Regions from separate parts of the Aneurinibacillus uraniidurans genome, predicted to be linked through region 1. Evidence: riboswitches for the same ligand, from Rfam matches in the RefSeq annotation. Region 1 holds a riboswitch; each other region holds the start of a gene.
The links. A riboswitch is a leader RNA that binds a small molecule or an ion and turns the genes downstream of it on or off. The one in region 1 is predicted to bind cyclic di-GMP.
Positions count from the first base shown of each region.

Region 2: another riboswitch for cyclic di-GMP. It lies ahead of PO771_RS15625 (HD-GYP domain-containing protein); the one in region 1 lies ahead of PO771_RS11735 (methyl-accepting chemotaxis protein).
Region 3: another riboswitch for cyclic di-GMP. It lies ahead of PO771_RS03315 (sensor domain-containing diguanylate cyclase); the one in region 1 lies ahead of PO771_RS11735 (methyl-accepting chemotaxis protein).
Region 4: another riboswitch for cyclic di-GMP. It lies ahead of PO771_RS04915 (HAMP domain-containing methyl-accepting chemotaxis protein); the one in region 1 lies ahead of PO771_RS11735 (methyl-accepting chemotaxis protein).

Region 1 is NZ_CP116902.1:2,352,085-2,355,521, reverse strand. Features, by position in the region: gene PO771_RS11750 (amino acid ABC transporter ATP-binding protein) at 1-106, opposite strand, end outside; gene PO771_RS11745 (amino acid ABC transporter permease) at 122-781, opposite strand; gene PO771_RS11740 (amino acid ABC transporter substrate-binding protein) at 853-1,623, opposite strand; cyclic di-GMP riboswitch class I at 1,881-1,966, shown strand; gene PO771_RS11735 (methyl-accepting chemotaxis protein) at 2,114-3,437, shown strand, end outside.
Region 2 is NZ_CP116902.1:3,125,775-3,129,211, forward strand. Features, by position in the region: gene PO771_RS15620 (Ig-like domain-containing protein) at 1-412, shown strand, start outside; gene PO771_RS15625 (HD-GYP domain-containing protein) at 744-1,748, opposite strand; cyclic di-GMP riboswitch class I at 1,881-1,972, opposite strand; gene PO771_RS15630 (CBS domain-containing protein) at 2,112-3,422, opposite strand.
Region 3 is NZ_CP116902.1:644,268-647,704, reverse strand. Features, by position in the region: gene PO771_RS03320 (sensor domain-containing diguanylate cyclase) at 1-1,350, opposite strand, end outside; cyclic di-GMP riboswitch class II at 1,619-1,702, shown strand; gene PO771_RS03315 (sensor domain-containing diguanylate cyclase) at 1,741-3,437, shown strand, end outside.
Region 4 is NZ_CP116902.1:988,737-992,173, forward strand. Features, by position in the region: gene PO771_RS04910 (NAD(P)H-dependent flavin oxidoreductase) at 1-425, shown strand, start outside; gene PO771_RS04915 (HAMP domain-containing methyl-accepting chemotaxis protein) at 420-1,841, opposite strand; cyclic di-GMP riboswitch class I at 2,006-2,091, opposite strand; gene PO771_RS04920 (methyl-accepting chemotaxis protein) at 2,239-3,437, opposite strand, start outside.

The DNA.
Region 1 (3,437 bases):
CGATAACCGCGACAACTTCGTTTTTCTGGATCGAAAACGTAATCTTTTTTAGTACATCCACGTGTCCAAACGATTTTTTTAGATTTGAAACTTGAATCATATCCATTGGGTGCCAATCCTTTTATTCAAATTTGAACTTTTTTTCAAGTAGTTTAAACAGCAGTGTCAATACGAGCGTCATCAGCAAGTACATGATACCTGCAATAAAAAATGGAACAATCGTAAAGTCGCGGTTTACAGCCGTTTGCGCAAAATGAAGCAATTCAGGAACGGCAACGGCATATAACAATGCCGTATCTTTAATGAGTGTAATCGACTCATTTGAAACCGCAGGAAGTGCAACACGGAACATTTGCGGTAAAATAACCTTTGTTATGGTTTGCCATCTGTTTAATCCTAACACTTGTGAAGCTTCATATTGTCCTTTGTCAATCGCTAGCAGACCACCGCGGAAGATTTCTGCAAAGTAGGCAGCGTAGTTCAAAATAAAGCCGACACAAGCCGCGACAAACCGATCCATGATCAGATAGTCGCCAACAACCGGAATGAGAGGCAGACCAAAACAAATAAATAGCAGCTGTAATAATAATGGGGTTCCACGCATGACATAAATATAGCCATGGGCAAACCAGGCAAGCGGCTTAAGCTTGCTATTTGCCATCATCGTTAAAATAAATCCGAGTGGAATGGACACAACAATGGCGATTAGAAATAACAAAATCGTCATTTGTGCGCCTTCTAGCATTGAAAGGGTAGTCGTTAGTATATAATCCATGCTCATTTATCGATACTCCTAATTGAGAAACCCGGATCGTTGAAGAAATCCGGGTTTCTTTCTCATATGTTCGTATGTTATTTCAATACCTTATCTTCGCCAAACCATTTTTTAGAGATTTCGGCTGCTGAGCCGTCTTTGTTCATGTCATCGAGTGCTTTTTGCAGCTGATTCAACAATTTTTCATTGCCTTTCTTAACACCGACTCCGTACTCTTCTGGCGCTAATGATTCAGGAAGTAATTTAAATGTATTGTTTTCTTTCGACATATAATAGCGGGCAACTACTTCGTCCATAACAAGTGCATCGACGCGACCGATTTTCAAATCACTTAATGCTAACACATTATCTTTGTACTCGGATACGTTACCGACTTTTGCTTTGATTGGATTTGCATTTAACGCATCTGCTGCTGAAGACATCGATTGCAGCCCGATCTTTTTACCTGCAAGATCGTTTAGAGTTTTAATAGGTGATGCCGCCGGGATAACGATCACTTGTGAATTTTTCAGATATGGTTTTGTAAATAATACTTTTTGTTTCCGTTCATCCGTAATGGTATATCCATTCCAGATTAAATCAATGCGACCGCTAGCCAGCTCGGATTCTTTTGCTGACCAATCGATTGGCTGGAATACAACGTTGTATCCCATCTTTTTGCCGGCTGCACGTGCATAATCAATGTCAAATCCAACGAGTTGGTTTTTATCATCTCGAAATCCCATCGGAGCAAACTGATCATCCACACCGATGACTAATTCTTTTTTATTGTTGCTAGTACTAGAGCATCCGGCAATGACGGATAACATCATTGCAAATACAAAAAGTAGGGCTGTAAATCGTTTCATGTATGAATCCTCCTAGAATTAATACTCAACTATCTAAATTGTACCCTTTATTACGGTAAAATGCTAACTTTATAATAGGATAAAATCTTTTTCTATATTTAATTTTTACGATTTTCGCATGGAAATGCTTTCAATATCTCTGAATTGCTCTCTTTGGTGATAAAAAAGTACTATTTAGTAGATTGTTATTGAAAAAATTTGAGGAAAAGTGTAAAATTTTCCTCGTTGTTATTTAAACATACGTGACATATATAATATGTAAATGTTGGCAAACCTTCTGAAAAGATGGGACGCAAAGCTATGGGCCTACGGTCTTTCTGACTACGGCTGCCAGGTTGCATTCGAAACAACCCCTGCTTGCTTTGTGCATTCGTTTTATTAGGGGTTGTTTTTTTGTTGAAGGGGGAATATACAGAATTTGCTGACTTGGTGGGTTGAACTATAGGTGTTGCAGGGGATAAGGAAAGATGATGATCTGGAGGGGTTATGAGTGAGGAAGATTAGAAGTTCGGCAAGTATGAAAATTATTATTGCGGCTCTTGCTATCTTAGTTGCTTTTGGAGTTTTTAGTAGTATAGCTGCATATTCTATGATTAAAAATAGTAACTTGAATAGTATGAGCAAGCAGTTGAATGATGCAGCAGCTATTCTGGCAGAAGAAGTAAATCAGGATCAAGTACGATCCATCGTTGCGCAGCCGAATGATAAAAACCCGGATGCACTGCAAATGACAAAAAAGATGGATGAAATCATGGGCAATTCTAAAATTATTGCCAACTTATTTATTGCCTCCTATAAGAATGGACAGTTTTTTAATGTTGCAATGAGTTCAAGTCTAAGAAAAGCAGATGTACCATATAATCAGAACCTGAACGAAGTAGGCCTCTCACCGGATTTGCTTGCTCTGATGAAAACGTCGTTTGAACAGAAGAAAATTCAAGCTACAGATGTATATGGCGATCAGTACGGTCAATACAAAACAGGGCTTGCGCCGATTGTAGATGAAAACAACAATGTTATTGCGCTTTATGTGGTTGATTATAATGTAGCGGAAGTCAATCAAAAAGCATGGAAAGAAGCCAGTACAATTTTGTACATGATGCTGTTCTTTATCATTGTTAGTGGATTGCTTATTTATTTTATCATCAGACGTATGATGGCACCGATTCAATCCCTGTCCGAAAAAGCACATATGATTGCGGAGGGGAATTTGAATATTGAAATTGAGGAAATAAAAAGTAACGATGAGATTGGTGAATTAGGAAAAAGCTTTTATGCGATGCTCAAAAATCTGCGGGGGATTATTCATAACGTAACGGATGTTTCGTCCCGCATTTCTCATTTATCAACAAGACTATCATCCGAAATTAAAAATACTGTGCAAGAGAATCAGCAAGTTTCGGCAGCGATTCAGGAAATTGCCAGCGGTACGGAGATGCAGGTTGGGAGCATCATGGCCAGCTCACAGGCTACGCAGGAGTTGGCAGACGGAGTTCAGCATGTAGCGCTCACCTCGGGCAGCATCTCTGAAGTCTCGAATACAATGGCTTCAGAAGCAGAAGAAGGAAACATCATCACGAAGAAAGTAATCGAACAGATGAAAAGCATTAGTCTTTCGGTCAATCAATCTGTTTCTGATGTGAGATCATTAGGAGAGCACTCGCAGGAAATTAGTAAAATTGTAGACATTATTACCGAGATTTCTTCTCAAACGAACTTATTAGCACTTAATGCGGCAATTGAAGCAGCACGTGCGGGTGAGCATGGGAAGGGATTTGCGGTTGTAGCTGATGAAGTGAGGAAATTAGCGGAGC
Region 2 (3,437 bases), 770 kb from region 1:
TACGCGTGACGTAACAACCAGTGCAGATTGGGCATCGGGCTCATATAATGTTGCGGATGTAACAAATGGTTTAGTATCAGCAACAGGATCCGGAAAAACGTCGATAGTCGCTAAGCTTAATGGAAGATCAATTTCCATTCCAATGGATGTCGACACGCTTAAATATTTAAAAACAGATGTAGTAAAAGTTACTTTAAAAACAGGGGCAACAAAGAACGTGAAAGCCATCGCTACCTATTACAGTGATGGGTTAGACGCTAATGTAACAAAGCCAGCTTTATGGACTAGCTCTAACATCATGATTGCCGATGTAAAAGATGGCGTTATTAAAGCAATAGGAAAAGGAACAGCTACAATTACTGTTTCGTATGCAGGAAAAACAACTAGAGTTTCTGTTACAGTTGAAGAATAAGTAAGGGGCTCCTCCTGTAGTTATCATGCTAAAAAGATGAAATATAAGGCAAAGACCATGCTTATTTAGTGTAATGCTGAATTTGAAGGCATGGTCTTTGTTTCTTATTCACATACCCTTCACCATAAAATAACAAATTCGACCTCCTCTTAATTTCATAAAAATAAGCCCAATCTTTTTATGGGCTTTTTCTCATTCTATTCATTTTTTCCGTAAATGATTAAGATACAATGAAATATCATCGACAATGATTTCCTCTGATTCGACTTCCTCAGTATATCTTAAAAAAAACAATTTTCATTCCCCATTCCCTCTCACTAATGCAGTAATCTTAAATATGTAATTCTTTTTTTAATCCCTCATTCGTTAGTACTTTTGACACCATAAGATTTAAATTACTAGCCAATGAAATCTCTTGGTTGCTAGAGGTGATTCGCACTACTGGTCGCTGTATGTGAGATTCGATACGCGTAACGATTGCGATCATATTATTATTCAAGGCGACCTTCATGCCAGGTGTATATGGAGGAACACTTCTAACAAACGCTTCAATAACAGAAGGTAGATATCCAACACCATTTTGCGTCATAATCATTTCAATCGCTTCATGCGGGGGCATGTTCTCTACAGACATAAGGTTTTCAAATAAGTTAGCTACAGCACAAACCTGGGCGATCTCCAAAAACTCACTTCCCTTAATGCCACGCGGATAACCAGTTCCATCCATCCGTTCATGATGCTGATAAGCAATATGAGCAGAAAGAAAACTAATCTCACGAACTTTCCTCAAAATTGAAAAACCTATTTCTGTATGCTCAATTTCTTTTGAATGGAGCTTTCCGATATCATGGAGCAAACATCCGATGGCTAAATCGTGCAATTGTAAATCATTATAGGACAATTTTTTAGATATCAATAAAGAAATCAGGGTAACATTTACAGCATGAGCATACGGGGATAATTCCGCAGGTAAGCTAGTGGAAGGGGTTAACATAATAGCACGCCGCTGCTTTACTTCCGCAACAAGCTTACGGGCAATAGACTGAAGGACACTGATTGGAAATAGTTGATTTGATGCTACTTTATCAAATATTTGTTTCAATCCCTGAATCATTTCGATCCACGTACGCATATCCAGCATTTCCTCAAGCGTAATGCCTTTTGATTCTTCATCTTCAATAATTAATGTCGTAATTCCCATATGCCGTAGTCTCTCTAGATATACAGGATGAACCCGATTTTCTGCCGCTAACAGAACCCTGCCTTTAGCATCATAAATCGGCTTTGCTAGTTTCATCTTGCTTTCTTGATACTGGGATATATGGATCATCCTCATTTTTTTACCTCCCTAAATATAAGCCCATAAATTTATAACATTCTTTTTAACAACGCAAAGAGCCTATGATTGGAATCATAGGCTCGTATAAGGAAAATAAACATCCTTAATTCACAGCTTATTTTCTAATCATTCGATAACTGGCTGGCATAATCGTACAGCATACAATCGTAGCCCCTATAGCTTTGCGTCACTAGGTTTCCCTAGTTTTGCCATTGTCGTGATTTTAACAATTACTGATTACATACAAATTTCATAAGTAAATAATACTACATAACTATTAATTTTCAATTATTATTTTTTTAATTTTAGGTAATAAAACACAAAATAATAGGTATTAGATAACAAATAATCACAACTACCCTATCGTTCAATTACCTGTGCTGTCATCATCGCCTTGCTTACCATCGTTCCCTGATTATACACTTCCACTTCCACTTTTCCGAACTTCCGACTCATCTCCAGCACACGCGGACGAATCTCTAGTACACTTTCAATTTGTACCGGCTTCAAGAAATAAACCGTAATGTTCTCCGGTACCATATCTCCTTTTTTAAATTGACGCAATGCATGGCTTCCGCACTCTGATACAAGCGTAGTTAATACCCCGCTCGAAATATTACCAAGATGGTTTGTCATCTGCGGCGTAACCTCACCCCTGAAATAAACGCCATTCTCACCTTTCTCTTCCTGGAAACGATTCATAATCAAGTCTGCGAACGTCTCACCCATCTGTGGTTGCTTCTGAATATATTGCAGCGCCTTTAGTACATCCTGACGCGTGATAACACCGAGCATTTTACGATGGTTATCCACAACCGGCAGCATCTCGATTCCTTCCCATACCATCGTATGAGCGGCCGATGCAACCGAGACACGCGAGACAACCGTAATCGGGTTTTTCGACATCACTTTCTCGATCGTCGTCAAATATTCATGACCCATTACGTCTTTCGTCGTCACAACGCCCTGTACTTTCATATTCTCGTCTACAACCGGGAAGCGACCGTGATCGACGGAAGCAGCCAGCCTGTGCCAGTCTGCGACTGTGCTTTTCGTCGTTAAGTAGTAGGACCCTTCTAATGGAATCAGAATGTCTTCCACCAGCATAATTTCTTTTTTGATCAGGCGGTCATAAATCGCCCGGTTAATCAGCGTCGCTACCGTAAACGTGTCGTAGCTGCTCGATATAATCGGAAGCTGCAGCTCATCGGCCAGTTTTTTCACTTCATCACTCGTATCAAATCCACCTGTAATCAGTACTGCTGCACCGTGCTGAAGCGACAGCTTATGTGCCTGATAGCGATTCCCGACAATCAGCAAGCTTCCGGCATCCACATACCGCATCATCGCTTCCAGCTTCATCGCACCGATGACAAATTTATAGAGCGTTTTATGTAGACCTTCCCGTCCACCAAGCACATGTCCGTCTATAATATTGACAACTTCAGCGAATGTCAGCTTTTCAATATTCTGCTTTTTCTTCTTCTCAATTCGTACCGTACCTACCCGTTCAATCGTACTAACAAGTCCTTGATTTTCTGCCTCTTTAATCGCCCGATAGGCAGTGCCTTCGCTGACCTCGAGGTCTTTTGCGACCTGTCGGACAGAAATTTTACTGCCAACCTCGAGATCTTCGATGTGCTGGAGGATTTGTTCATGTTTGGTTGCCATGTAATCACCTTTTCC
Region 3 (3,437 bases), 1.7 Mb from region 1:
AGTATGAGGAAGCAAAATGACAAACTCTTCTCCTCCAAAGCGACAGCATATATCACTTTCTCGTGAAGCTTCCTTCATCTGACAGGCTAAAAATTTTAAAACTTCATCTCCAATAGAGTGCCCATATGTATCATTCACCCTCTTGAAGCGATCTATATCTAATAGAATTAATGAAAAAGGGACATCTTTTTCTACCCAATTCTTCATTTTTTCATCCATCGTCCGACGATTCGTAAGTTTTGTTAGCGGATCTGTTGTCGATTCATACATAAAATAGTTAACCCTATTATGGAGAAAGACCAGGCTGTGAAGGAGTGACTTTTTTAGTTGAATTACTTCATAGTACCACGCCGCCACGTTTTCTATATGTTTTGCTTGACTATTTTCAGTACTGTTTTCGGTATAATGCGCTAGTTGATGTAAGGGTTGTGCAATTCTCCTTGAAATCCACCAGATAATAAGTAGAGATAGAATTAAGAAAGGAAGGGATTGTTGTACCATTTCTTTAAGCATTTCTGTAGCAGGTGTCAACGCCTTATCCACTGGACGTTGAGAAACGATTCCCCAGTCAGCAATTGGAATATACGAATATCCAGCTAGCATGTCTTGTTTTTTCGTATTGATAACCTGTTCCGCTCCACTTTTTCCTTGCATAAGCTTTTGAACAACAGGGTTATCTACTACAACATCATTAACTCTCTGGGGATTTTGATGATAAACTACGCGTCCATCTCCATCGACTACATATACATAGGAACCATCTTGATAAAAATGTTCACCTAAAAGAGTGTTTAATATATTCTTTTCCTTTAAATACAAGGTTCCTCCTACTAATCCAAGGTAGTTTCCTTTTTTATCGAAAATAGGATGTGAAATAAAGATAAGGAGCCGGCCCGTAATAGCAGTGTATGGCTTGGAGATTAATGTTTTTTTCTCTTTTAACGCTTGCTTCCCACCAGGGGATGCTAGCATTTTATCTTTTAATTGTAAAGATTGTGGAGAGGTAGCTAAAATTTTTCCTTTTGCGTCTGTGATGACGATGGAATTAAACGTATTGGTTTGCTCTTTTAAACGGTTCGCCTCATGAAGAAGCTTCTGTTCATCGTTTTGCATAGAAGGAGCAATATCCATAGCACTGAATCGTAAAGTTTGAAGAGTAGCTTTAAAAAATGTATCTGTTGTTTCGGCAAGCTTTTGAGCATATACACGATTGGTTTCTAAATTATTTGCAATTAGCGTTTGTTTATCAGTATGATAGCCACTCCACAAACTACTAACGAGAGTCAAAACACACGACAAAAGGGCGACAAATATAATTAAATGTCGCAAAGACAATTTCATTTTTTTCATTATAATTTCTCCTATTCTTGATTCAGTAATATTGTCCTATCAAATTATATCGTAAAATTAACAAAAAATTCTAAATAACCATTCTAATCTGGTAAATATATTCAATTTTTAAAGTATTGTATCACATCACATACTATTAGCAAGTATGAATTCTATTATTTGTAAAATCATGAAGTAACTGTTCAACTTTTCACTAAATCTCCCTTGATTCCCAAACATTAAAAAGGTAATATTACCTAGTAATAATGAACTATATCATTAGTATAACAAAAAAGTGGAGACAATGAATATTCATCTGTAATATGGGCACTTGGATGAATAAGAGTCAATAGTGCACCCAACCATCTTCTTTGTAGATTTATTATTTTTATGGAGGAAGGGGATGTTCTTTTGTTTGACTACATATACAGACTTTTTCAATTAAAGACAATCAAAAGTCGACTACAGTTTTGGGGGATTTTCTTTGTATTTCTTATTGGAATTTCAAGTCTCATTCCAACTTTTTTCATAATAAGTCGCGGCATAAAAGCAGACCAAATGAATTACCTAGAACAAACCGTTTCCCTACAAAGCACAGCTATCGAAAATTGGTTCAATGAACGTTCTTCATACATCAGGACCATTTCGAATATTAACGAAATAAGAAGCCTGGACAGAGAAAGAATGAAAAACATTTTAACTTCCGCAGTTAATCTGCAAAGTGAATTTGATATGTTGGCATACATTAATAAAAACGGTTTTATAGAAATAGATTCAAGCAAAAGCGGAGCAAAAATAAAAAATCAAGCTAGTATTAATTTATCGGACCGCGATTACTTTCAAGAAGGAAAAAAAGGAAAAGAATTTGTCAGTGACGTTATCATTACCCGTGCAACCGGCAGACCTTCTATTATCGTTTCTTGTCCTGTTATTGACTCTCAGCAACAGTTCCAAGGGGTTATCGTCGGGGTTGTAGAGCCTCACACAATTGAAAAAATTATGGAGAGAATGCGCTTCGGAAAAACAGGAGAAACCTATTTAGTCAATCGGGAAGGAGTTATGATAACTGAATCAAGGTTTATAGCCGATCTTATAAAGTATGGGATGGTAGCCAGTACAGCAAGATTGAATTTAAAAGTCCATACAGAGATTGTACAAAAAGCTCAAGCTAACCTCCCGGTAGTTCGCCCCTATTCTAATTATAGAGGAGTGGAGTCACTTGGGGCTTATCATTGGACACAGAATGGGAAGTGGCTAGTCATCGCTGAAGTAGATCAAGCGGAGATGCTTAACTCCCTTTACAGTTCGATGTTCATTATCATCATGAGTATCCTATGTGTAGTTGCTTTTGTTTTATACATCGTACTAAAGGTATCCCATCATATGGAACGTCCTCTACAGTTTATTTTGAACGGAGTACAACTTATCCAAAAAAGCAACTATAAACATCGAATTGATGTCAAAGAGGTGGCACCACGGGCTATTGAGTTTCAAGAGGTTTGCAGCGCCTTTAATTTAATGGCTGAAACAGTTGAGACTACCATTAATGGGCTAGAAGATAGTGAAGAACGGTATCGAACGCTTATCGAAACATCCCCACATACCGTTTTGGTCCATAGTGAAGGCAAGATTGTTTTCATGAATCAGGAAGGATCTCTCTTGTTTGGAGCAGCCCATCCTGAAGAATTGATAGGAAAAGATGTTATGAGTTTAGTTCATCCAGATTCTTTCCTTCAAGTTAAAGAACGAGTCTTTTCTTCTTATGAAAATAAGAAGCATGCAGAATTGTTGGAGGAAAAATTGCTTCGACTAGATGGAACGATCATATATACAGAAACTGTGGCAAATCCGATAACGTATAACGGAAATCCAGGCACCTTGGTTATCGTACGGGATATTACAGAACGGAAAAAGATCGAAAAGGCACTACAGGATAGTGAAGAGAAATTCCGTTTGCTCGCGGAAACATCCGGGGATATGATTACGATTCATAACGTGGAAGGTGAGTATTTATATGTTTCACCAGCATGCCATCGATTACTTCAGTATGAAATGGACAGCTTGTTAGGAAAAAGTGCATATCTGCTTATTCACCCTGACGATCTCGA
Region 4 (3,437 bases), 1.4 Mb from region 1:
TATCCCGTGGACAGGATATTTTGGCGATGGAAGTACTTGGTGCGGATATGGTATATATGGGAACGCGCTTTATTGCTACGTCTGAAAGCTTTGCTAGTGAAGCGTATCAGCACATGCTGCTGGAATCTGGTGCGGAAGATTTGATTTATACGGATGCATTTAGTGGCGTACACGCTAATTATCTCGTGCCAAGCATTCGCAATGCAGGACTTGACCCGAATCATTTACAAAAGAAAGAATCGATGGATTTCTCTTTCTCACAAGCAGCTGAAACGGAAGCGAAGGCGTGGAAACATATTTGGTCCGCCGGACAAGGAGTAGGCGCGATCAAGCAGATCGCGCCGATTGCTGATGTTGTGGCCGAGCTGCGAAAAGAATATGAGCAAGCACGGAATTCTCTCATGCCTGCCCCTGACCGACTATAATTTAGTAATAAGATGAGACAATTTTTCTGACATGTTCGCCATCTCAACGACAGCAGCAGCGGTTTCTTCTGTGCCAGCTGCTGTTTGTTGTGTAACGGCGGCGATGTTTTCAACTGCACCTAGCACTTCTGATGATTGAGCTGCCTGTTCCTCAGTAGCCGCTGCAATCTCCGACACACGACCGGATAATTCTTGCACAATTGTTTTAATTTGTTCAAACGATTTGCCTGCATTTTGCGCTTCTTCATCGCCTATTTTCGCACTTAAAACAGCATCTTCTATCCCTTGCTGTATCAATAGGGTTAGTGTTGAAATTTCTTTCGTCTCTTGTCGACTTCTTTCCGCAAGTTTTCGAACTTCGCCTGCAACAACGGCGAATCCATTGCCTGCTTCCCCCGCATGTGCAGCTTCAATCGCCGCATTAAGTGCTAACAGATTTGTTTGATCAGCAATCTGACTAATCACCTTAATAATCTCTTGAATTTGCTGGGATTCTTTCTCGAGTTTATCCATTTTTTGTCTAACATCTCTCATTCCTGTTACGGCTTCTTGAATCACGCCGTTCCCATCGATGGATAGTTCTACAGCCTTCTCGGAAAAAATAGAGGCTTGCTCTGTATTTTTAGCTACCGATTGGATCACATTCGTCATTTCTTTTACAAGTTCCGATGAATGACTAGCTGAAGCGGCTTGCTGCTGACTTCCATGGGCAATTTCTTCAGTACTTGCTGAAATTTGCTGCGAGCTAGCTGCCACATGTTCAGTGAATGTAATGAGTTCTTTTGTTAAGCGTACGATTGAACGGAAGATAATGATAGAAAGAATAATGCCTATTAATAATGCGATGGTAGAAAAAATTAAGGTTAATAAATTGGTTCGAGCGCTCTTCTCAGAAGTGGCTTGCTGTGTATCACGAACAACTGTATCAATATTGCTTTTTAATTGTGTGGACTTTTCTTGCGCTGTTTGTAAATAAACCCTACCTTGCAAGGATAGATTTTTGGCTTTTGCGATATCTCTGTTCTTTCCCGCATCAATGGAAAGATCAACTATTTTCTCATATTCGCCGCTAGCTGCGATGATTTCTTTGATTAACCGTTGATTTTCTTCGACTTGGGTCATGGCTAATAAGTTTTCTATGTTTTTATGAAATTGTTCTTTTGATTTCTGTAACGTATTTAAGTATGTATCATCACCATACGCAACATACCCACGTAAACTTGATGCGATTACTGCCAAATTATAATTCATATTTTGTACTTCAACGGCAGCTGGCATGGCTCGATTAATTAAATCATCATATTTTTCTTTCGTTTGAACAGAACCGTGATACCCGATAAATGAAACCATAAGTAACAGAAGTAGTGTTGCGGAAAAACCAATTAATACGCGTGTCCGAATTTTTAAATCTCTCACGATAATTCTCCCCTTTTTGATTCTAGGAAAAGAAAAAGACTATCCATTTTGGGAATAGCCTAGTCATCCGATTCTTTTGGGTCATGTACGAATAAATCTCAAGTTAAAAAATATAAAAAGTTGGATTTATTCTTTGGCTAAAAGAATCATTACGAATATGTGACTTCGGCAACCGGCTGTCATAGTTTATACAAACTTTAGACCCATGGCTTTGCGTCCTTATTTTTCAATAAGTTTGCCTTTTTCAGAACCTATAGTAATGTTTTACTAGTCCGATGTTACCAGAAATCTTGCCTGTTTTGAATATTACTATCGTAATCTTAATAAATACTTAAAAGTAGATAAAAGAAGAGTACACAGACGAAGCCCTTCACAATAGAAGGGCTTCGTCTGTAGATTAAAATTTGAATTGGTGTGTAAGTCGATGTAATTCTTGTGACATGTGATGAAGTTGACTAACTGAGGCGGTTATTTCCTCCATGGAAGCAGTTTGCTCTTCCGTAGCGGCGACAACTTGTTGATTCATACCAGAACTTTCTTCAGACAAATGTGAGATCTCCGTAATCTGAGGTAACATTGTCTGCGAGTATTCGCTAACCTGAGTCATTAATACAACAACATCATTCGTACATGATTTAATTTTGTTGATTGTATCAGCAATACTATGGAAGGCGGAACCGGTTTGTTCTGCCATATGCAAGCCGGTTTCAACGGCCCTCGTACCTGTGTGCATGGAGGCAATGGCGTGTTTCGTTTCGTTTTGAATGCCATGAATAACAGACTGAATTTGGTCAGCTGCCGTACTGGATTGCTCCGCTAGTTTTCGGACTTCATCAGCAACGACAGAAAACCCTTTGCCGTGTTCGCCTGCTCTAGCTGCTTCAATCGCTGCGTTGAGAGCAAGTAGGTTTGTCTGTGCAGCAATTTCACTCATGATGCCAATAATTGTGGTGATTTCTTCTGCTTTTTCCCCTAATCCATTTATAACTCCTGCAGTAGCTTGTACACTCTGTTGCATTTGATGTAACTGTGTAAGAGTTTGTTGTACCAGATTTGTGCCGCTGCTCGATTTTTCTTCAGCCGATAGGGTAATCTCGGCTACGGTTTCGATTGAATGTGTTGCTTCTTCTATTGCTTGAGAAATGCCGGATACTGTTTTTACTGCCTGGTCCGCGTTTTCCACTTGTCGGTCAAGGCCAGTGGCGATTTCCTGTACGGCAAGTGTAATTTGTTCGGTAGCTTGATTTGTTTGTTCCACGCTAGCTGCGACTTCCTGCGAAGTGGAAGCTACAAGATTGGCGTTCTGTTCAAACTGTTGAATTAAATGTTGAAGATTGCTCACCATTTTATTAAAAGATGCAGCGACATCTCCAAGTTCATCTCGTCTATTTAAGACGATACGTTGAGATAAATCAGCCCCACCTTCTGCAATCTCACTTAATCGATCCCGTAACACGTATAATGGTTGAATGATAGAGCGTAAGATGACAAATCCGATAATCAATCCGGATACGACTAATACACTGATCACACTTCCAAGTAGAATTCTTTGATTAGATTCGATTGTTTGTAATGTTAGAAGATGTTCTTGTGTTT